Regions from separate parts of the Streptomyces sp. NPDC059909 genome, predicted to be linked through region 1. Evidence: riboswitches for the same ligand, from Rfam matches in the RefSeq annotation. Region 1 holds a riboswitch; each other region holds the start of a gene.
The links. Region 1 has a riboswitch for cobalamin ahead of cobN (cobaltochelatase subunit CobN). Riboswitches for the same ligand answer to the same signal wherever they lie in the genome.
Positions count from the first base shown of each region.

Region 2: another riboswitch for cobalamin. It lies ahead of ACFV9O_RS36810 (CbtB domain-containing protein); the one in region 1 lies ahead of cobN (cobaltochelatase subunit CobN).
Region 3: another riboswitch for cobalamin. It lies ahead of ACFV9O_RS23485 (ribonucleoside-diphosphate reductase subunit alpha); the one in region 1 lies ahead of cobN (cobaltochelatase subunit CobN).

Region 1 is NZ_JBHWKX010000001.1:318,632-320,886, forward strand. Features, by position in the region: gene ACFV9O_RS01495 (cobalamin biosynthesis protein CobG) at 1-1,036, opposite strand, end outside; cobalamin riboswitch at 1,117-1,253, shown strand; gene cobN (cobaltochelatase subunit CobN) at 1,291-2,255, shown strand, end outside.
Region 2 is NZ_JBHWKX010000110.1:5,003-7,257, forward strand. Features, by position in the region: gene ACFV9O_RS36805 (histidine phosphatase family protein) at 1-505, opposite strand, end outside; cobalamin riboswitch at 612-794, shown strand; gene ACFV9O_RS36810 (CbtB domain-containing protein) at 829-1,050, shown strand; gene ACFV9O_RS36815 (CbtA family protein) at 1,072-1,845, shown strand; gene ACFV9O_RS36820 (heavy metal translocating P-type ATPase) at 1,940-2,255, opposite strand, start outside.
Region 3 is NZ_JBHWKX010000035.1:47,946-50,200, reverse strand. Features, by position in the region: gene mctP (monocarboxylate uptake permease MctP) at 1-73, shown strand, start outside; gene ACFV9O_RS23490 (GNAT family N-acetyltransferase) at 426-938, shown strand; cobalamin riboswitch at 1,000-1,132, shown strand; gene ACFV9O_RS23485 (ribonucleoside-diphosphate reductase subunit alpha) at 1,264-2,255, shown strand, end outside.

The DNA.
Region 1 (2,255 bases):
CGGTGATGAACCCGGCGTCGTCGAGCTGCCGCAGCCGCGCCTCGGCCGCGTCCCGGCTCCCGAACCCGGGCAGGACGACCCCGCGCCAGGGGGTGAGGCGTACGTGGCCGCCGGGCGCGGGGAGCAGCGCGCGCAGTTGCGCGACGGTGAGCCGCCCGAGCGGCGCGGCGACGGACAGGGCCCAGCCGTTGGGCCCTTCGACGACGCCGGGCCGGGGCCCTGTCCAGGACCCGGTTCGCCCTACGGGCGGGGTTCGAAGCACGCCGGTACCGTCCAGTGGACCGGTGTGTTCGTCCTCGAACGCCGGACCGGCTCCAAAGGTGACGCCCGCCCGCTCCAGATACGTCCCCACCGCCATGTCCTGCCCAGCGGGCAGCTCCCGCACCCGCCACGCGCCCGTGCCCGCCGCGGCCGCCGCAACGAGGAAGGCCTCGGCGGCGGCGAGGGCGGCCCGCGGGGCGTCGGCGGCGCGGACGCGGTACGCCCGGTCCCCCACGCGTACGACGGCCGCACCCTCCGGCTCTGCGAGCAAGGTCACATCCGCGCCGAGCCCCGCCACGTCTCCACGTCCGTCGTCCAGGGCGAACAGGAAACGCCCGGACAGCCCGGCCGCCCAGGCGTTCGCGCACAGCAGCGCGTCCAGCTCGCGCGCCCACAACTGCACGTCGGAGCAGCCGAGTCCGTCGAGTCCGGCCAGCGGCGAGGCCACCACGTTCCGTACCCGCTCATGGGTGTCGGAGGGGAGCAGCCCCGCCTCCCGCAGCAGCTCGGCGAGTTCCGCCCCGCACCCTTCGCCGAGGCCGCGCAGCTCCGCGTTTCCCCGGGAGGTGATGGTCAGGGCGCCGTCGCCCAGCGCCTCCGCCGCGTCGGCCGAGATGGATAGTTGACGTGATGTCAAAAGACCTGCAGGCAGGCGGAGTCGGGCCAGTTTCCCGTCGTCCGCCGTGTGCAGTCGCAGCGCACCCGGGCAGGCATCACCCCGGTCCCGTATGCGGGGTTCGCCCCGGTCCGGGGGTGTTGGCGGTGTGGGCGGCATGGCGGCGAGCATACCCACGTCCCTGCCCGCCTTCTCCGGGCGTCCTTCGAGGTGACCGCCCCCGCGGCAGGGGCAGCCTCTACTATGCAGACGGCACAGGGTCCCAGGACCCTAGGGAGGAAGCCCGGTGAGAATCCGGCGCGGTCCCGCCACTGTGAACCGGGCCTCGTCCACGCGGACCCGGTGAGTCAGGAACTCCCGCCGTCCTACGACCACCCGGGGCGCGGACACCCCGAGGAAGGCCTGCGCACGCGATGACGCACGCGACGATCCTGCTGCTGTCGACCTCCGACACCGACCTGCTCAGCGCCCGCGCGGCCGCGGGCCCGGTCCGGTACCGCTTCGCCAACCCCTCCCGCCTCCCTCTCGACGAGCTGCCCGAGCTCCTCGACGGCACGGACCTCGTGGTCGTACGCCTCCTGGGCGGCATCCGCGCCTGGCAGGAGGGCCTCGACCTGCTGCTCGCCCAGGAGCGGCCCGTGGTCGTCCTCACCGGCGAACAGGCCCCCGACGCCCAGCTGATGGAGGCCTCCACCGTCCCCATCGGCATCGCGGCCGAGGCGCACGCGTACCTCGCGCACGGCGGCCCGGCCAACCTGGAGCAGCTCGCCCGCTTCCTGTCCGACACGGTCCTGCTCACGGGCCACGGCTTCGAACCCCCGGCCCCGGCGCCCACCTGGGGACCGCTCGACCGCACCCCGCGCGGCGCCACCGGCCCCACGGTCGCCGTGCTCTACTACCGCGCCCACCACATGAGCGGCAACACCGCCTTCGTCGGCGCCCTCTGCGACGCCGTCGAGGACGCCGGAGGTCAGGCCAGGCCGCTGTACGTGGCGTCCCTGCGCGCCCCCGAGCCCGAGCTGCTCGACCAGCTGCGCGGCGCCGACGCCATCGTCACCACCGTCCTCGCCGCGGGCGGCACCAGGCCCGCCGAGGCGCAGGCCGGCGGCGACGACGAGTCCTGGGACGCGGGCGCACTCGCCGCGCTCGACGTGCCCGTCCTGCAGGCTCTGTGCCTGACCGGGTCGCGCAGCACGTGGGAGGAGAACGACGAGGGCCTGTCCCCGCTGGACGCCGCCAGCCAGGTCGCGGTCCCCGAGTTCGACGGCCGCCTCATCACCGTGCCGTTCTCCTTCAAGGAGATCGACGAGGACGGCCTCCCGGCCTACGTCGCCGACGCCGAGCGCGCGGCCCGCGTCGCCGGGATCGCCGTGCGCCA
Region 2 (2,255 bases), on a different contig from region 1:
GGGACAGCGGGGGCGCGTCGACGCGCCAGAAGGCGGCCGGGGGAGCGCCCAGGGCGTGCACGGTCGCGGCGCGTACGACGGAGGGTTCGGCGACGGCGAGCACGCGGCCCGCGTCCTCGGGCAGGCCGTCCATCCAGTCGGCGACGCGCAGGAGCAGGGCCGTGACGGACTCCCCGCCGTGCGGCGCCGCCGCCGGATCGGTCGCCCAGGCGGCGACTCCGTCGGACTCCTCCGCGGCCACGTCCTCCAGTGAGCGGCCGCTCCAGCGCCCGAAGTCGCAGTCGCGCAATGCGGGTTCGACGGTCGCCGCCGTGAACCCCAGTGCCCCGGTGGTCTGTTCGCACCGGACCGAGGGCGCACGGTAGTGCAGCGACGCCGCGGGCAGCGCGCCCGCCACCGTACGCGCCTCGCGCGCGCCCCGCTCGTCCAGCGGGCCGTCGCCGAACCGGGCTTCCCGCACCGCGGGGCCCGCGGCGGCGCACAGCAGTGTGAGCCGGATCGTCATGGCCGAATACCTCCCCGTCGTCGTTCCCGCGTGGTCCGCCCCCCTGGGGCGTGCGGGTGTGATGCGCGTGATGATGCCAGGGGTGCCGAGAGTCACAGGTCACCTGGTCATGGGCGGTATCGACGGTCCGTACCGCCGCCTGTACCCTCTGCTCCGAAAGGACGACGGCGCACACGGAAGCCCGGTGGAAACCCGGCACGGTCGCGCCACTGTGTGCCGAGCGGCAACTCCCCCTGCGGGAGGGGCTGTCCGGTGAGTCAGACCCGTTGCCGTCGTCATGTGCTCCACACAATGCGGGACGCGTGTTCCCGAGGAGGTACGCCGTGGCTCAGTCCGCCATCACCCCTGTCCCCCTTGCTCCGCCCTCCGTGGCGAAGCTGCCGGTCCGGGCGATTCTGCCCTGGGCCGCCTTCTTCGGCCTGCTGATGCTCGTGCTGCTGTACTTCGTCGGCGCCGAGCAGGGCGCCTTCTCCGTGTTCTCCGGCGAGAGCGTCCACGAGTGGGTGCACGACGGCCGGCACCTGCTGGGCTTCCCCTGCCACTGATACGGGACGGACGCAACCAAGATGAACTCCGTCACCGTACGCGCCCTGTTGGTGCGCGGCATGATCGCGGGTGTCCTGGCCGGGCTGGTCGCCTTCGGATTCGCCTACGTGGTGGGCGAGCCGAGTGTGGACGCCGCCATCGCCTTCGAGTCCGCGCACTCCCATGAGCACGGCGAAGAGGAGCTGGTCAGCCGTGCGGTGCAGTCGACCGCGGGACTGGCCACGGCCGCCCTCGTCTACGGCATCGCACTCGGCGGTATCACCGCCCTGGCGTTCTGCTTCGCGCTGGGCCGCGTCGGCCGCTTCGGCGCCAGGGCCACCGCGGCCCTGGTCGCCCTGGGCGGCTTCGTCACCGTCGCTCTGGTGCCCTTCCTGAAGTACCCCGCCAACCCGCCCGCCGTCGGCGACCCGGCAACCCTCAACCAGCGCACCGCGCTGTTCTTCCTGATGATCGCCCTGAGCGTGCTGCTGGCGATCGGCGCGCTGCTGTTCGGACGGAGCCTCGCACGGCGCTGGGGCACCTGGAACGCCGCGGTGGCCGCAAGTGCCGCCTTCGCGGCGGTCCTTGGGGTCGCCATGGCCTTCCTCCCGGCCGGGGATGCGCTCCCCGAGCACTTCCCGGCCGCCGTGCTGTGGGAGTTCCGGCTCGCCTCGCTGGGTGTCCAGGCCCTGCTCTGGGCAGCCCTGGGGCTGATCCTCGGCCCGCTCGCGGAACGGGTCCTGGAACCCCGGTCCGCGCAGCGGCCGGCCTCGGCGGACCCGGCAGCACCATCCGCGTCGGCTCCGGCGCACTGACGCGCGGGGGAGACGCGCGCGAGGGACCCGTCGGGGGCGCGCCCGGCGGGTCCCTGTCGCTTCGCCGGCCTGCGGAACGGGCGGGCGACGGCGGTCAGCCGGCGGCGCGGAAGCGGCGCAGGCGCAGGCTGTTGCCGACGACGAAGACGGACGAGAAGGCCATGGCCGCGCCCGCGATCATGGGGTTGAGCAGGCCGGCGGCCGCGAGTGGCAGGGCCGCCACGTTGTAGGCGAAGGCCCAGAACAGGTTCGACCTGATGGTGCCGAGGGTCCTGCGCGCGAGCCGGATGGCGTCCGCCGCGGCCCTCAGGTCGCCGCGTACCAGGGTCAGATCGCCGGCTTCGATGGCGGCGTCCGTGCCCGTGCCCATGGCCAGACCCAGGTCGGCCTGGGCGAGTGCCGCGGCGTCG
Region 3 (2,255 bases), on a different contig from region 1:
GGACTACACGGCGGACGCGGGGGACGCGGGCGTCCAGGCGGAGCTCCCGAAGCTCGGCGCGAGCACGCACTGACCCGCAGAGGTCCCGCCGGCGATCGGCGCAGGCTCGACGAGCCTGCGCCGATCGCTTTTTCGCGGCACCTGCCCGAGCCGGGGCAAGCCCCGGACCCCCAGGGACGTGCCCGGTACCGCACGGTCCGCCCGCGTGTCCGTCCTCGAACGCCGGACGGGCTCGAATGAGCCCCCCCACACGCCCGCCAGGGCATCGGGGAAGGGGACTCGGGGGCGGAGCCCCCGGATACGGGGTCTGCGGCGGAGCCCCAGTTCAGGAAAGGGCGGGGCGGGGCAGTGCCCGATGTACGGCTCCGCCGCAGGCGCCCCCGTCCCCCGAACCGCTGTCGTACCGGTGCGGAAGACTGACCGGTATGGACTTCATCATCAGGCGCGCCGAACCCGCCGAGTACGACGTGCTCGGCGCCATCACCGCGGAGGCGTATCTCGGGGACGGGCTGCTCGACTTCGGGGAGAGCGACGAGTATCTGCACGTCCTGCGGGACGTGGCGGCACGGGCCGCGGACGCCGAGGTGCTCGTCGCCGCGAGCGCGGAGGGGCAGGTGCTCGGCGGGGTGACGTACGTCGCGTCCGGCGGACCATGGGCCGACATCGCACGCGCGGGCGAGGCCGAGTTCCGGATGCTCGACGTGGCGAGGGAGGGGCGCGGCCGGGGTGCCGGCGAGGCACTCGTCCGGGCGTGCGTCGACCGGGCGCGGGCCACCGACGGCTGCGTACGCCTCGTGCTGTCCACCCAGCGCACCATGCACACCGCGCACCGCATCTACGAGCGCCTGGGCTTCGTACGGACCCCCGAGCGGGACTGGGAGCCGATCCCCGGGATGCTGCCCCTGCTGACGTACGCCCTGGAGCTCCGGCGCTCATAGCTCCAGCGCTCCAACGGCCCTCGCGACACAACATGTGGGGGGTGACGCAACTCCCCGCCCCCACATGTATGCTCATGCTCGCTGTCGCCACAGGGGAATCCGGTGCGAATCCGGAACTGTCCCGCAATGGTGTGCCGGTGTGCGTTTGCGCGCGCCCGCGAGTCCAAGGACCTGCCGACGGCGCACCCGGACCGTCCGGCCCGGGTGCCGAGACGTCCGGGCCTCGCGGAAAAGGCCGGTGGACGCGGCGCACCTGCCCCCACAGGCGTGCGCCCGTGCCCCGAGCGCCCCCGCCGGCCCCGAGCCGAGCGAGGGAGAGCACCCCGTGACCATCGCGCCGCCCGATCCTGCCTCAACGCAGCGTGCCGACGGAGCCGACGGTCCAGGCACCGCGCTGCTGCGGACCCTGACCGACCTCACCGCCGAACTCCCCGACACCGACCCGGGCCGGGTCGCCGCCGCCGCGCTGCGCGGCCGGCACGCGGGCTCGGACGAGGCCGAACTGCGGGAGCTCGCGACCGAGGCGGCCGCGGGGCTGATCTCCGAGGACCCGGCGTACTCGCATCTGGCGGCCCGGCTGCTCAGCCTCACGATCACGGAGGAGGCGGCCTCACAGGGGGCGGCCGCCTTCTCCGACTCCATCGCCGTCGGCCACCGCGAGGGCCTGATCGCGGACCGCACGGCCGCGTTCGTCCGCACCCACTCCGCCCGGCTCGACGCCCTGATCGACACCGCCGCGGACGACCGCTTCGGCTACTTCGGTCTGCGCACGCTCTACAGCCGCTATCTCCTGAGGCACCCCATCACGCGCAAGGTGATCGAGACGCCGCAGCAGTTCATGCTGCGCGTGGCCGCCGGCCTCGCCGAGGACGACTCCCTGCGCGCCCTCGACGAAGTCGCCTCGCTGTACGCGCTGATGAGCCGGCTGGACTATCTGCCCTCCTCCCCCACGCTCTTCAACTCCGGCACCCGCCATCCCCAGATGTCGTCCTGCTACCTGCTGGACTCCCCGCTGGACGAGCTCGACTCCATCTACGACCGCTACCACCAGGTCGCACGGCTCTCCAAGCACGCCGGCGGGATCGGACTCTCGTACTCCCGTATCCGCTCCCGCGGTTCGCTGATCCGTGGCACCAACGGGCACTCCAACGGCATCGTGCCGTTCCTGCGGACCCTCGACTCCTCCGTCGCCGCAGTGAACCAGGGCGGCCGTCGCAAGGGCGCGGCCTGCGTCTACCTGGAGACCTGGCACGCGGACATCGAGGAGTTCCTGGAGCTGCGCGACAACACGGGCGAGGAAGCGCGGCGTACGCACAA